Regions from separate parts of the Aquimarina sp. AD10 genome, predicted to be linked through region 2. Evidence: riboswitches for the same ligand, from Rfam matches in the RefSeq annotation. Region 2 holds a riboswitch; the other holds the start of a gene.

Region 1 (8,198 bases), 960 kb from region 2:
AGATTTAGGGCAAAAGAGTAAGGCAAGAAAGGATTTTATTCGGGCATAAAACCCGAATTATTTACCTAATTTTGACATCGATCGATTTAGTATATACAGATGAAAAAATTACGGCCTATTATGTTTGTGGGTACGGGCTCAGATGTTGGTAAAAGTATGTTAGTAACTGGTATATGCAGATTACTAAGGCAAAAAGGCTATTCTCCTGCACCATTTAAAGCACAAAATATGTCGCTGAATAGTTTTGTGACTCCTGATGGATTCGAAATTGGGAGAGCACAAGCAGTACAGGCGGAAGCCTGCAAAATCGAATGTTCTACAGATATGAATCCTATTTTACTAAAACCTTCAGGGATTCATAAATCACAAGTAGTTTTAAATGGTAAACCTATTGGAGACCAAACGACAAAAGAGTATTTTTTAGGAAATAATAAAGAGCAACTTTTTAAAGAAGCCAAACTAGCATTTGGTCGACTTAATGAAAAATATACCCCAATAGTGCTTGAAGGCGCAGGTAGTATAAGCGAACTAAACCTTAAAGATCGCGATATTGTAAATATGAAGATGGCCGATGCTGCAGATGCAGATGTGTATCTTATTGCAGATATTGATAAAGGAGGTGTTTTTGCAAGTGTTTATGGTTCTATTGCATTACTTGAACCTTGGGAAAAGAAATTGATAAAAGGAATTATCATTAATAAGTTTCGAGGGGATGTTTCTTTATTTGAAGAAGGAAAAAGTATTCTAGAAGAGTTAACTGGAGTCCCCGTTTTAGGAATTGTACCCTATGCAAAAGACATATATATTGAAGAAGAAGACTCTCTTGGATTAGAGAAAAAGAAAAATAAAGCACGTGACGGAAGCATTAATATAGCCGTTGTACTATTACCATATATATCAAATTATACAGACTTTAATGTATTAGAAAAAGATGCTAGAACACATTTGTTCTATTCAAATGATCCCAAGAATATTTCAGAAGCCGATATTATAATACTACCAGGAAGTAAAAACACGATCCAAGATCTTTTGTTTCTAAGAGAAAAAGGAATCGCCAAGGTTATTTTAGAAGCACATCGCTTACAAAAAAATATAATCGGAATTTGTGGCGGATATCAAATGTTAGGAAATACTGTGGCAGATCCTCTTGGAATAGAGAGTGATATTAAAACAATTCCTGGACTAGGAATTTTGCCGATAGCTACAAAATTGACAGCAGAAAAAACAACAACACAATGTAGTTTTTCTTTTAAAGAATATCCTAATGTTATAACGGGATATGAAATCCATATGGGTGAGACTACCATTGAGATTCCCAGTCCATTAAACTATAGTGTAACTGGTACAGAGGGGTACTTGTCTGGGAATTGTTGGGGTACTTATATTCATGGTATACTAGACAACGCAATTGTTATAGAGGATTTATTAAAAGATTTTACAGCTCCAAAAGTGGAAACTTCTTTTGACTATAAGGCTTACAAAGAAGAAAACTATAATAAATTAGCTGCTCTATTAGAAAAGCATATCGATGTTGAAACCATAATTTCTGAAATGCAATACGTATAATGATCTACGGACACGGTGATGATGGATATAAATATGAAATCGAATTTGAAGCTAATTTTAGCTCAAATGTATGGTTTGAAAGAACATCGATTAGGCTTATTAATTACCTTAAAGAACAGTTACCAAGTATAGCTAATTACCCAACACCTAATGCAGACGAACTAGCAAAAAAAATAGCCTTACACCATGGGTTAGGTAACGATGCTATTTTGATTACAAATGGTGCTACAGAAGCTTTTTATACTATAGCATCTCTATTTTATGCTAAAAAGGTTGCAATAGGTATACCTACTTTTTCTGAATATAATGATGCCTGTGCGAAAAATAAAATGGATATAACTTTTTTTCAGCGTACAGATGTGTTGCTCACTAGTTTTGAAGAAGATCTGGTATTTATTTGTAATCCCAATAATCCTGATGGTTTTAGCAACACAGTTTTAGAGATAGAACAGGTATTAAAAAAGTTTCCAAATACAATTTTTATCATCGATGAGGCTTATATAGATTTTACCTTTCAAATAACTTCTTGTGTTTCTCTTTTAAGGGATTTTGATAATCTGATTATTGTAAAATCATTAACCAAATTGTTTTCTATTCCAGGATTAAGACTAGGCTATATTTTGTGTAACCCAGAAGTTAAACATAAGCTTCAACAATCCAAAATGCCATGGAGCGTAAATACAATGGCTATAGAAGCTGGAAAATATATCTTCGATAATTATGCTGAAATGTGTCCAGATATGGCAATGTTGTTAGCGTACAGTGAATCTCTTCAACGACAAATCAATATGTTAGATAGTTTTAGTGTTATTCCATCAAAAACGAATTATTTTTTGGTAAAACTAAAAAACCCAGATGCAACACAATTGAAAGATTATTTAGCACGCACTCATAAATTGTTAATTCGGGATGCTTCAAATTTTAAAGGCCTAAATGCAAATTATATTAGGATTGCGAGCCAAAATCCAAAAAAAAATGAATTGTTAGTTAATGCATTAAAAGAATGGAGTATACACCATTAATAATTCCTTTAGTACTAGGATATTTACTTGATTTGATATTTGGTGATCCAAGATGGTTACCACATCCAATACGATTATTCGGAAATAGTATTGCTTTTGGTGAAAAAAAGATGAATAAAGGCAATTTTGTTTTTTTTAAAGGAACTGTACTTGCAGTACTATTAACAAGTACTACTTTCTTATTTTTTTATAGTATTCAAAGAATAGTAGTAGAGTATTCCTTAGGTTACTATGTTTTTTCAAGTGTTTTTGTGTTTTATACCCTTGCAAATAAGAGCTTGATTAGTGAGGGTAAAGCAGTCTTTAAAGCTTTAGCGCAAAGCCTAGAAAAAGGACGAAACCGATTATCTTGGATTGTAGGTAGAGAAACTGATCAATTAAATGAACAACAAATAAAAGCAGCAGTTTTTGAAACCATGTCAGAAAATTTAAGTGATGGAGTGATTGCACCATTATTTTATTATGCGGTTTTAGGTGTTCCTGGAGCAATGGGATATAAAATGATCAATACATTAGATTCTATGATCGGATATAAAAATGATCGATATATTAATTTTGGAAAATTTGCTGCCAAGTTAGACGATATTGTTAATTATCTACCATCTCGAATAACTGCTTTTTTGATGTTGGTAGTGACTTTCAAGCTTCATAAAATCTCTTTTGTTTTAAAGTATGGAAAACAACATTCTAGTCCAAATGCAGGGTATCCAGAAGCTGCCCTGGCAGCAATTCTAAATTGTAGATTTGGAGGGCCTAATTATTATCATGGAAAACTAGTAGAGAAACCCTATATAGGAGTAAATGAAAGAGTATTAATGGATCATGAAATAAAGATAGTGACAAGAATTAATCAAAAAGTGACCTTTGTTTTTATAGCTATGATCTGCTGTTTTTTTTATTTTTATTATGCATAAAAAATATATTATAACTGGTGCTCCTGGAACAGGAAAAACAAGCTTGATTAATGAATTAAATGAAAGGGGATATTTATGTTATGAAGAAATATCCAGGAAAATAATAAAAGGTCAACAAAAAGTAAACGGAAATAAAACACCTTGGGGAGACGTTTCTGGTTTTGTAGATCTGGTATATACACAAACCATTAAAGAATTAACTAATCCCGTAGAACAAAATACTTTTATAGATCGTGGGTTACCAGATACAATCGCATATTTAAACGCTAGATCATTATCAATACCAAAGTATTTGTCGAATTTTCCGTTTGATACTCATTATGAACCCATCATTTTTTTGGCACCTCCCTGGAAAGAAATTTACACAAATGATCCGCAACGTCCTCAGTCTTTTCAAGAAGCTAAGCATATTCATAAGCATCTTATAGAAGTTTATCAAAACCTTAATTTTTGTGTTAAAATCTTGCCTAAAGTAACTTTAACAAAACGTGTAGATTTTATTCGATCTATTATTTAAGCAAAACAATTATATTCGCTGCGGATTAATGGTTCTTGTAGTGATACGAGATTAAAAGGGAATTTGGTGAGAATCCAAAACTGTTCCCGCAACTGTAATACGTTTCAAGAATTACTGTCAAAAATGCCACTGTATACTGTATATGGGAAGGCGATAGTAATACGTAAGTCAGGAGACCTGCCATATAATTTTTAATATAAACTCTCGGGTAAAGAGTTGGATATTTTAGAATAAAGTATGGGTTTTTGACTTTTAAAAAAGATATAACACTTATGTCTTTTGAACTTTATTTTTCTATTTCTAAAACTTTTCCTGCTTAATTACGATTTTTTCACAGATGAAAAAACACACATTATGCAGTGTATTTTTGTTGATGAACTTATTTGGTTTTTCACAATCACAAAGTATTGTAAAAGGTATTGTAAAAGAAAATACTACAGGTTTAAGTATTTCGGACGTTTCTGTAACAGTTTCACAGCAAAACATAGGAACTAGTACCAATAGTGATGGAGAATATTCTATTAGATTACCTAAAGGCCAATACATTATTGAGTTTTCTGCAGTTGGTTTCACTACGGTTTCAAAAAAAATACAACTAGAAGAAGAATTACAGCCCCTTTATGTTGGGTTAAAGCGTTCTGAAACCATTTTATCTGAGATTATTATCGAATCAGATAAAGAAAAAGAAATTGATGAACATACTGTTTCTAAACTCTCTTTAAAATTAAGACCTATTACAAGTGCACAAGATTTACTGAGAACAGTTCCTGGATTATTTATAGCGCAACATGCTGGAGGAGGTAAAGCCGAACAAATATTTTTAAGAGGCTTTGATAATGATCATGGTACTGATTTTGCAGTTTTTGTTGATGATATACCAATAAACTTAACATCGCATGCGCATGGACAAGGATATGCTGATTTACATTTTCTTATTCCTGAAACTGTTGGTGATGCAAGTTATTATAAGGGGCCGCATAAGACATCTATTGGTAATTTTGGGGTTTCTGGAGCTGCCTCTTATAGAACTAAAAGTAGATTGAATAAGAATTTAGTGAAATTAGAGTATGGTCAATATGACTATGTTCGTGCTTTAGGTATGGTTACCTTATTAGATCAGAAGAATTTTTTGACCAAAAACTATGAGAACGCATACATTGCTATAGAAGGTACTTATAATAGAAGTTTTTTTGATACTCCTCAGGATTTAAGAAGGTTAAATACTTTTTCTAAATATACTGCAGATATTAATGATACAAATACATTAGTCACCTCAATATCTACATTTCATAGCGATTGGAATGCCTCAGGGCAAATTCCATTGCGAGCAGTGCAATCTGGTTTGATAGGCAGGTACGGAGCGATAGACGATAGTGAAGGAGGAGATACAAAAAGAATTCATGGTACTATACAACTAAGTTCTGAACTTAATGAAAATATGGTTCTTAACAATCAATTATACTACGTGTCTAACGATTTTAATTTATACTCCAATTTTAGCTTTTTTCAAAATGATCCTGTTAATGGGGATATGATACATCAATTCGAATACAGAAATATTTTTGGATATTCAGGGATCTTATCTTTAAAAAGTATGATTGGGTCATTTGAAAGTAAAACAAAATTTGGCTTAGGAGTTCAATATAATGACAATAGACTGGGATTAAATAGAGGAGTTAGAAGAGTATTTTTAGAATCAGTTAACCGATTTAGAGTAAAAGAAACCAATTATAGTTTGTATGCAGAAGAATTGCTTCATATCAATGAGCGTTTTAGAATATTAATGGGGTTAAGAGGTGATTATTTTAATTTTGATTTAGAAGATATTCTCCCTGTGCAAGGTACCGGAAACGAAAATGCTTTTCGACTTAGTCCTAAATTTAGTGTATACTACGATATAGCTCCTAACGTTCAGTTGTATGCCAAGGCAAGTTCTGGATTCCATTCTAATTATACGCAAACAGTTATAAAAGACCCTTCTATTGATCCATTGCCAAAGGCAGTTGGATATGATCTAGGAGTAGAGTTTAAAATAGGAAAACATATACTAACCAATCTTACGGGATGGTATATACAAAGTGATGCAGAATTTGTTTTTATTACCGATTCTCCTGAGTTCGAAAATAGAGGCCGCTCTGAACGAGTGGGTGGAGATTTATCGTTGCATTATCAACCAAGATCATATTTATGGTTTGATACTAATATGAATTATAGTTACGGAACTTTATTAGATGAACCACAAGAGGCAAATAAAATACCCTCTGCTCCTCGTTTTACTTCTACCGGTGGGATAACTCTGAAATTACCAAACGGGATAAAAAGTTCGTTACGATATAGGTATTTAGCAGAGCGTCCATTACTAGAGGATGAATCTGTAAGTGCAGATGCATATTTTCTAGGAGATTTTGTCATGAATTATACAAAACCCAAATATGAAATAGGGTTGTCTATAGAAAATATTTTTAATCAAGATTGGGTAGAAGCTATATTTTATGATGCTTCTCAACTTCAGGGTGAAGCGGCTCCAGTCGATGATTTTCATTTTACACCAGGAACACCTTTTTCAGCCAAATTAAGTCTAACATATTTCTTTTAATTATGGGAAAAAATATACCTAAAGTATCGACAACATTTCAATTTTGTGATGGAGGATCTTGTCAAAAAGCAAAAAGCGAAGTAGCAGTAAGAGAAGCTAGAGCATACCTTCGTAATCAAGGAGTATGGGATGAAACACATACCATAAAAACAAGATGCAATGGTAGGTGTGAGGATGCACCAACCTGGATCGTACAACCGGGTAATTTTTGGTATAAAAATGTTACTCCAGAAAAGGCTGTAGCTATTGTGAAATCTCATGTAGAAAAAGAGCAACCACAAGAAGAATATCTTTTATTTAAAGAGGGGTGGTCGGTATTGTTAACAGAAAATGAAAAAACAGTAGCTCCGCCAGTATTTAAATATAAAAAAGATATAGAATATGGTGAGGTTTTAATTGCGAGGGCTTTTGCCTCTGATCAACATTTATATCCTTTATTTCAATATTTCTTTCAACAACCTAGACCTATAGGCGTACAAATAGGAGCGGGAGAGATCATTGTAATTAATCAACCACATACTGTAGATTATAATGATAAATATGAAGTAAAAATAACAGGAGAACAACTAGAGTTAGCACTTACTATTGCGGGTATTCCAAAGGATATAGCAGAAGATATAGCTGATCGTAAAGTAAGTATTGCAGAAGTTATCTGGCAAAGAAAAAAAACTATCTTTACCAAGGTGTTACGTCTTAAAAATAAAAAAGGAAAACACTTGGCTTCATTTTGGATTAAAGAAGAAGATAATAGTACATGGGAGCATCTGCTTACTATATATTTGTCTATGCAAATAGATAATATTCGAATAGAAGATGATCTAAGTGTAAATAAATTTTAATCCTCGTTTTGAAGTAATTTGATTTTTAAAACTTGAGCACGTGAATAGTAAACAGATAAGTATATTGGGTTGTGGGTGGCTAGGATTGCCATTGGCTGTTGATTTAGTGTCCAAAGGAATTAATGTGAAAGGATCTACAACAACAGCAACTAAAATTTCTGAATTAGAAGAAGAAGGAATTATGCCTTTTTTACTAAAATTAGGAGAAGCTAATCAAGAGGTATCTAAAGATTTTTTAAAAGATAGCGAGATCATTGTTGTTAACTTTCCTCCTAAAAGAATTCCAAATATACTACAGGTATATACGCAACAAATAGCAAGCATATTACCTTATATTTCAAACACTCAAAAAGTTATTTTTATTAGTTCAACTTCTGTATATCAAAATACAAATGATGAGGTTTTTGAAACGATTTATGTCCAACCTGAGAAAGCATCTGGATTGGCAGTTGCTGCTGTCGAAAAACTCTTACAAGAACAATTGGGAGAACGCTTAACCATAATTCGATTTTGTGGGTTAATAGGGTACGATCGCTTACCAGGTAGATTTTTAGCCAATAAAAAAGAGGTACTTAACGGAGATGCGCCTATTAATGTAATTCATAGAGATGATTGTATCAGACTAATACTTGCTGTGATAGAAAAAAATAGTTGGGGAGAGATCATTAACGGTTGTGCAGATCAGCACCCTTTACGAAAAGAGTTCTATACTATTGCGGCTAGAAATATAGGATTAACACCACC
Region 2 (8,198 bases):
CCTGATAAAACAGTAGGCTTATTCTTGGTGTTTTTTGCAAGAGTTACGGCTTCCAAATAATCTTTTTTAATATTTTGGAATATATCTTCTGCTAAAACTTCTTTCCCAAAAAAAGCTGCCACAAATTTTATCCATTCAGCTCTTCCTAAAGGATGTTCTTCCATCCAGGAACCGTTCATGACTACTGGGATTCCGGTTTTTTGAATCAAATCATAGGCCTTGGTGTCACCTGTTGCAGAGAATCCAATAACAAGTTCTGGGGATAACTCTAAAACAACTTCTGTGTTAAGGTTATACTCTTTACCTAGTTCTTTGATTTTACCTTGATCAATTAATGCGCGTGTTTTTTCTGAGGAAATATAATCAGTATGAGGAAATCCAACTAGTTTTTGTTCTTGATTCAAATATTCGAGCATAGGAATATCTGTAGTCGAAGTAACTACAACTCTTTCTACAGGTACTTCTATAAAGATAATACTGTCGGATTGAAATGGTTTTTGAGTTCCTTTCGGATATAGAATATATTTAAGTTTTTTTTCTGCTTCTGGCCAAGGTGTAGAAACTACAATTTCTTTATAACCCTCAAGGTTTTTGATTGTAAAACCAGACGCGTATTCTAATTTTTGAGTGGCGAGTGGTTGAATAGTTAATGCTTCAGTTTTTTTAATTGTCTTTTTACAGGAATTAAATAATAAAGCAATTAAAAAGAGATATGTAATATTGCGCATAGCGTTAATCATTTCAATAAAAATACTAAATAGAGACGAGTTCAAGAACAAAAACAAAATTCATAAAAAAGGAGCGGTTAATTTTTAGATGATAAATACTACTACTTGACATCAAGTTCAATGACTTGACCATATTCGATTTTGATATCAAAAGAATCTTTAAGGTGAACCTCTTGAAGGTGCGATAACAAAGCTCTTAATGGTCCTGCATGGGATACAATTACATTTTTTTCGTTAGTAGTTTTATCTAAAGAATAAAAAAAATCTAACATGCGTTGTTGAAGCATAACATATGATTCTCCATTAGGGGTTTTTATGTTTACAAAATCTTTCATCCATGGATCTAGTTCTTTACTATGTATGGCATCCCAAGGTTGCAATTCCCAATCGCCAAAATTTAACTCTTTTAATCGATCATCAAAAATGGTCTCTTTTTTAAATGTTTGTGCTAGCAATTTACATCGTTGTAATGGACTACTATAGACTTTAGAGATTTCTTTAATCGGAATTTGATTATGTATTTTATGAACTTCTGAAGGAAATGAATCGGTTATTCCAAGATCACTTTGACCATAACAAATTCCTTTTTCGATGTTAGGAGTAGTGTGTCTTACCAAATATAATTCCATAGCGCTATTGTTGTAAGATAAAAAACTACTTCACTTAATTGTTGTACTGCACCTGCGCAGTCTCCTGTTTGCCCACCAATCCATTTTTTGAATTTGACTCCTAAAAACATTTTTGATAAGTACATAGGGATTAGTGTAATGAAAATCCAAGGGTTTTTGAAAAAAAACAATGGAGCGATTCCAAAAAAAGCACTAATTATAAGTAACCTTAAACTCATGCTTTTTGCAGCAGGTTTGGCTTTACTATCTTCTGTATCTCGTACATAAGGGTGTGTATATAATAATGTAGTGGCTATAAACCGACTCAAAGCATGTCCGGATATAAGAAGTAAAGGAATATAAAGCACCTCTGTTTCTCGCAATGATGCAAATTTAATAGACAACATTAATACGATACCTAGTGTACCATATGTGCCTAATCTAGAATCTTTCATAATCAAAAGAATCTTATCTTTAGTCCAACCACCACCAAAACCGTCACATACATCTGCAAAACCATCTTCATGAAAAGCCCCTGTAGCATATATAGTTGAAAACATAGAGAGTAAAAGAGAAACTTCTGTAGAGAATAAAAAAGAAGAAGTATAAAAAACGATGGCTCCGATACTTCCGATTAGTATGCCAACTAAGGGGAAATATTTTGAGCTTTGTTGTAAATAATGTGGATCATGATTTACCCATTTTGGACAAGGTATTCTTGTAAAAAACATTAGAGCGGTAAAGAAAATATGAATTTCTTTTTTCATGACTTATTCAAATATTATATCCAAATTCTTTTATTGTATGGCATATTGCCAAAAAGGAATAAAAGTTAGAATTATCAAAAATACGGCTAAAAGAATTCCAATACTCCCAATTTTATGTTTTTTAAGAAATGAGATTATTCCAAAATAAAGACTTAATAAACCTATACAAATTGTTGTAATGCGATACGTTTTACTTATCGTAAGAATAGTTTTGGGCACTTCTATCGTATTTTCTTTAGGATTAGTTAAGGTTGTCATATGTTCTAGAAGGCTATGATTAAACCAGTAGATAAAATAAAATCCAATAAGGGCAATACTAATAGATAAAATTCCTTGTTTCATTATCCTATGTTTAGTTACCATCAGATACTCCCGCGCTTTCAAAGCTAGCCATGTTATTTAAGAAAGCAACAGCAGATTTGATTATAGGATAGGCTATTGCTGCACCTGTACCTTCGCCTAAACGCATACCCAAATTGACAAGAGGTGTTTTACCAATATATGCTAGCATTTTTTGATGACCTTGTTCTCCTGATGTATGCGCAAATATACAATAATCAAGTACCTCAGGATGCATTGCATGAGCACCTAGAAGTGCTGCTGTTACAATAAAACCGTCGATAACAATAGTCATTTTGAGCCCTGCAGCTTTTAGAATAGCGCCCGTAATCATTACAATTTCGAACCCTCCAAAGCAGGAGAGTGCTTCTTGAGGTGAAGTAGGATTATGTTTATGGTATACTTCAGATAAGATTTGTTGTTTAATAGTAATGGATTCAGGTTGTAAACCTGTTCCGGCGCCAACACATTCTGCAACTGGAGTATCCGTGAAGTATGACATTAATAGGGACGCGGCAGATGTATTACCAATTCCCATTTCACCGAAACCAATACTATTACAATCGTTATGAAAAATCTGTTTAGCAATATCTCCTCCTTTTTTTAAAGCGTTTTCATATTGTACTTTGGTCATGGCTGGAACTTCTTGGTAATTTTGAGTGCCATAATCTATTTTGGCATCAATAAGATCAGAAATCCCATTAAAGTTATGATTAACACCTGCATCAATAATGTGCAGATCAATATTATTCTGGGTACAAAAAACGTTTATTGCGGCACCTTTATTTAAAAAATTATAGACCATTTGTGCTGTTACTTCTTGGGGGTAAGGATTTACTTCTCCCTTTTTAGCAATCCCATGATCCCCTGCAAAGACTGCAATGGTTGGGTTTTTTAAAATAGGCCGATCTGTACCTTGAATTAACCCTATCTGCAAAGCGATCTTTTCTAAAGTGCCAAGAGCACCAATAGGTTTGGTTTTTTGATCTATTTTTGATTGAAGTGCTTCTGCTAGATTTTTATTTGAAACAGATTTAATTTTAAAATCCATGTACGTTTGGTTAGTTATTGTTTTTGATTTCTACAGGTATTCCAGATATCATAAGTGTGGCCTTATCTGCATGTTTTGCAATATGTTGGTTCATCCAACCTTGTAGTTCTGTAAATTTTCTACCTACTTCTGTGGTGGCATGAACTCCCATACCAATTTCATTAGATATAATAATGATTGTGGCTTTTTTCTGTAAAAGTTTATAAAACTCTTCTTTAGCCAGTGCTAAAGATTCTTGTACATTATTTTGAGTATCTACAAAATAATTTGTCAGCCATAGAGTAACACAATCAATCACGACAACACTATTCTCTACAATTACTTTAGAGATTTCTTTTTCTTCTTCAATAGAAATCCAACGTTGGTCACGATCAGCAACATGCCTATCTATACGTTGCCGATGATTTTCGTCCCATATTCTAGATGTTGCCAAATAGTAAGGTGTGGGTGACAGTTGCAGGGCCAGATTCTGTGCATAACTACTTTTTCCAGATCGCTCTCCTCCTGTAATGTAATGTAACATTTGCTTTTTTTAAGAAAGCAAAGTTAATTGAATACATTATTTATTTGTTAAAGTAATCTCAATTTCCATAAAATATAATACATTCGCGCAGAATTTTGGTTCTTAACTCTTTGAATAAGAGTTAAGATTAAAAGGGAATCAGGAAAAATATACTGTAAACACTAAACTTGAATTTTTAATTCAATACTCTTAAAACTTGTATAGTAAATTAAAAGACCTGAGCTGTTCCCGCAACTGTAAGCTTAGCCAATTATAGTATTAATTGGTGTTTGTTATAATTCTTTAAACCACTGTATGCACTAATATATGTTAGTTAAACGGGAAGGTAAATAACAAAACGCAAGCCAGGAGACCTGCCTTAATTCGATAAGTCAAACTGTCGGGATAATAGTTTGGGTATGGGTAAACTGCATACTTTTTTCCGGTTATTGTAAAAAATAAGTATTTAAGTAATGAACAAAAAGATGTTTTTTGGAGCAGCATTTTTGATGCTGGGATCTTCGTATTTAACAGGGCAAGAGGCAACGTCTGAAGAGAAGGTTAATGAACTAGAAGAAGTGGTTATTTCTGATTCTAAATTTAATCTAAAACGAGAACAAAGTGGTAAAGTAATCACTAAAATTACTTCAAAAGAATTAGAACGAAGTCAAGGAGAGTCTGTAGCTACAGTACTTACAAGAACCGCAGGAGTATTTATTAATGGTAGCGGAGGTGCTGCCGGACAGAACTTAGGGGTTTATGTTCGAGGAGGAAGAAATCGTCAAGTTGTAATAAGAGTAGATGGCGTGACGGTTAGTGATCCTTCATCTTCTGCTGGAGATTTTGATTTAAGATTATTATCTGTAAATCAAATCAAAGAAATAGAAATCCTAAAAGGTGCATCCAGTACCCTTTATGGATCAGGAGCAGCGAGTGCAGTAATTAATATTACTACAAAAGGAGAGAGTAAAGAAAAGATTGCTGCAAGCTTTCAATCTACAATAGGGACTAATCAATCTCAAGATGATCAAGATTATGATATTAATGAGTTTGTTAATCTAGCTTCTATTAATGGAACTTTAGGAAAAGTAAGTTACTTAACTAGTTTTAGTAATCAATTTGCAGATGGATTGTCTACTGCAGAGGCAGAAGGAGCAGAGACCGATGCTTTTTCAAAATTTAATGTGTATGCAAAAGTTGGATATCAATGGAATACCAATTTCAAATTTCATTTTTTTGGAAACTTAGATCAATATACCAATGAATTTGATGCAGGAGCAGGCTTAGATGGAGATAATGAATTTGAGAGTAAACAATTAAGAGCAGGTTCTTTTTGGGAAATTAAATATCCTAATGGTAGTGTTACTTTTACAAATAGTATAGCAAAATTAGAAAGAGATCTTACACAATCAAGTTTTCCTTCAAAATATGAAGCAGATGTATTTACATTTGATATTTATAACAAATACAAAATTGATAATACATTTTATACGGTTATAGGGGCAAATGGTTCATATAGCGACTTTAATTTATTAAGTATTCCTTTCGGTACTTCAGATCTAGTTGAAACGATAAGTGATGATAATGCAGAGTTTGATATTATTGATCCTTATGCAAATTTTGTTTATGCATCTGATTTTGGACTAAATGTAAATGCAGGAGCTAGACTTAATATCCATAGTGTATATGGTAGTCAATTAGTGTATAATCTTAATCCATCTTATGTACATACATTTGGAAGTAATTATATCAAAGGATTGGCTTCATATAGTTCTGCTTATATAACGCCTTCTTTGTTTCAATTATATGATACAGCATTTGGTAGCGGGAATGTAGACCTTGAGCCTGAAGAAAGCAGAACGTTAGAAGTAGGAGTAGAACTATCTCATGCAAAAAGAGCATTGGTAAGTCTTGTGTATTTTAATCGTACTTCGGAGAATTTTATCACTTTTGACCCAAATACATTTGTAAATTTAAACTCAGTCAATGATATAAAGGTAGATGGTGTAGAATTAGAATTATCAGCTACAGTTTTAGATGACAAGTTGTTTATAAAGAGTAATTATACCTATACAAATATTGGTAAGTTAGATGATAACATTAGAATTCCTGAGCATATGGTTAATGCAAATATAGGGTACCAATTAAACGACAAGACCTATACCTCTTTAAATTACCAATACAATACCGAGCGATCAGATAATGATTTTTCTAACCCAGACCCTATTACTTTTGCCCCAGCACAAGTGACTCTGGATAATTTCGGATTATTAGATTTTTATATTAATCATAAATTGATGGATAATTTAACCGTATTTGCGGCATTGAATAATATAACGAATGAAGAATATCAAGAAGTTTTTGGATTTAGTACAAGAGGAAGAAATGCAAAATTAGGATTTAATCTTACTTTTTAACGATAAGAATTAAGTATAAAAAAAGTCCTGAGTTTTGCTCAGGACTTTTTTGTATTTAAAAATTGAAGTTTATTCTTTCTCTTCAAAAGTAGAGAAAGGAATATTGTCAATATACATTTTTTGATATGCTGGAGATAATGATTGTGTCTCCCAATTAAGCATTTTAAGCGGATCAGCACTTTTGTTTAATGCAGCAGCAGGTATTGTACCATCTACAATAAAATCCAAAGCAGCTTTTAATAATGGCTCTTCAACTTCTCCAAGAGTTCCTAAATTAAGAACCCTCTCTGTGAAAGGTACATCGGGTGTTAGTCCATTCACAAAATCAGAAACATCATTTGCATTTGCCGATTTTAATATTAGTGGTTGGATAGCATAGGTATGTGCTGTACTTACACCATCTTTACTCAAAAGACTAGGAGAATCATAAAGTGTAACTGAAGCTTGAAATTTACCTGTCGTAGTATCTCCAATCTGTACAACATCAATATAAGGTTCAAGGCCATTAATTACTAATTCACTAGCAGATGCGGTACCATCGGCTGTTAGTACATGTAATTTTGTTAGACCTAAACTATTTATGGGAGTGTCACTTAATGTTTTGTCGACAAATCTATTAATAAGATCTTCAGGATCACCAGCCTCAAATTGAGCTTGTAATTCAGAGTTAAAGATTCGCTTAGAAAAGACTTTATCAGCAAACTGTCCAGTAACTAAACTTGATAAAAGTACTGCACTAGATACTCGTCCACCTCCATTATATCTAAGATCAAGAATTAAGTCTGTAATACCATCTGCTTTAAATTGCGCAAATGCAGTATTAAGTTGCTCATCAAAATTAGCTACAAATGAATTATACATCATATAGCCAATTTTTTGACCCTTATAATCTAAGGTTTTAGATATTAATATTGGGTTTTCTGTATATTCTACTTTATTTAAATCAACAGTTGTTCCTGTAGGAACAAAGTTTGTTCCATTAAAAGTTGCTAAACTTAGATTATATGAATCTTTTCCGAAAGCGGCATTAAAATCTGTACTTCTAGTCATTTTAACACCGTCAATAGCATTAAAAATATCCCCTCTTTTAAGGCCTTTAGCTTCAGCATCGGTTCCTGGTAGAACATAACGTACAAAACCAATTACATCATCAGAAGTATCTGAAACGAGACTTAACCTAAAATTTAGTCCATTACTTTTAGAGACACCACTAAACGATTGCTCAAGAGCTATATAATCATCTACTATAAAACTAAACCTATCTCGTGGGTTTGTAGATTTCAAACCTTCATACACTTCTTCGGGTGAAGAAAATGTACTTAAGAATTGAAACAATTCTTGATCTGTAGTAAACCTATTATTAGCCAAATCATTTACACTTTCTTTATATAGATAATAAGCATTCATACCACGCCATATAAAAGCGTCTAATCCTTGATCTGGGTTATTTATTTCTTGTTCATTACCACCTCCTGGGGTGCTGTCATCATCACTAGAACAAGAGACGAGAAATAAAAATGTGAATACTAGTACTGCGGCTCTAAATATTTCCTTTTTCATTGAGTTATGTTAAAATGTGTTACTTTTTTAAGCTAAAATACTCTTTTTTTGAGTATTCTTAGAATTTTAAGAACTACAACAATAATTATACCAGTATAATACTTATTTGTACATAAGTTCGTAATCAGGGTTTAACATATTACTATTACCCAAACTTTCTAGTTGCTCTGTGAAATACGCTTTTGCATTTCTGGTACCAGAAATATTATCTATTGCGGCTTTTAAA

What was found. Region 2 has a riboswitch for cobalamin ahead of D1816_RS01185 (TonB-dependent siderophore receptor). Riboswitches for the same ligand answer to the same signal wherever they lie in the genome.
Region 1: it holds a riboswitch for cobalamin, as region 2 does, so the genes downstream of both, D1816_RS22740 (TonB-dependent receptor) here and D1816_RS01185 (TonB-dependent siderophore receptor) in region 2, are expected to answer to the same signal.

Annotation. Positions count from the first base shown of each region.
Region 1 is NZ_CP031965.1:5,465,499-5,473,696, forward strand. Features, by position in the region: gene dsrP (sulfate reduction electron transfer complex DsrMKJOP subunit DsrP) at 1-21, shown strand, start outside; gene D1816_RS22720 (cobyric acid synthase) at 100-1,566, shown strand; gene D1816_RS22725 (histidinol-phosphate transaminase) at 1,566-2,588, shown strand; gene cbiB (adenosylcobinamide-phosphate synthase CbiB) at 2,570-3,502, shown strand; gene D1816_RS22735 (AAA family ATPase) at 3,495-4,019, shown strand; cobalamin riboswitch at 4,032-4,219, shown strand; gene D1816_RS22740 (TonB-dependent receptor) at 4,357-6,615, shown strand; gene D1816_RS22745 (ferredoxin) at 6,618-7,454, shown strand; gene D1816_RS22750 (NAD(P)-binding domain-containing protein) at 7,495-8,198, shown strand, end outside.
Region 2 is NZ_CP031965.1:336,811-345,008, forward strand. Features, by position in the region: gene D1816_RS01155 (ABC transporter substrate-binding protein) at 1-728, opposite strand, end outside; gene cobC (alpha-ribazole phosphatase) at 830-1,357, opposite strand; gene D1816_RS01165 (adenosylcobinamide-GDP ribazoletransferase) at 1,339-2,103, opposite strand; gene D1816_RS01170 (hypothetical protein) at 2,134-2,445, opposite strand; gene cobT (nicotinate-nucleotide--dimethylbenzimidazole phosphoribosyltransferase) at 2,456-3,493, opposite strand; gene D1816_RS01180 (bifunctional adenosylcobinamide kinase/adenosylcobinamide-phosphate guanylyltransferase) at 3,504-4,016, opposite strand; cobalamin riboswitch at 4,096-4,392, shown strand; gene D1816_RS01185 (TonB-dependent siderophore receptor) at 4,469-6,412, shown strand; gene D1816_RS01190 (S41 family peptidase) at 6,482-7,972, opposite strand; gene D1816_RS01195 (S41 family peptidase) at 8,075-8,198, opposite strand, start outside.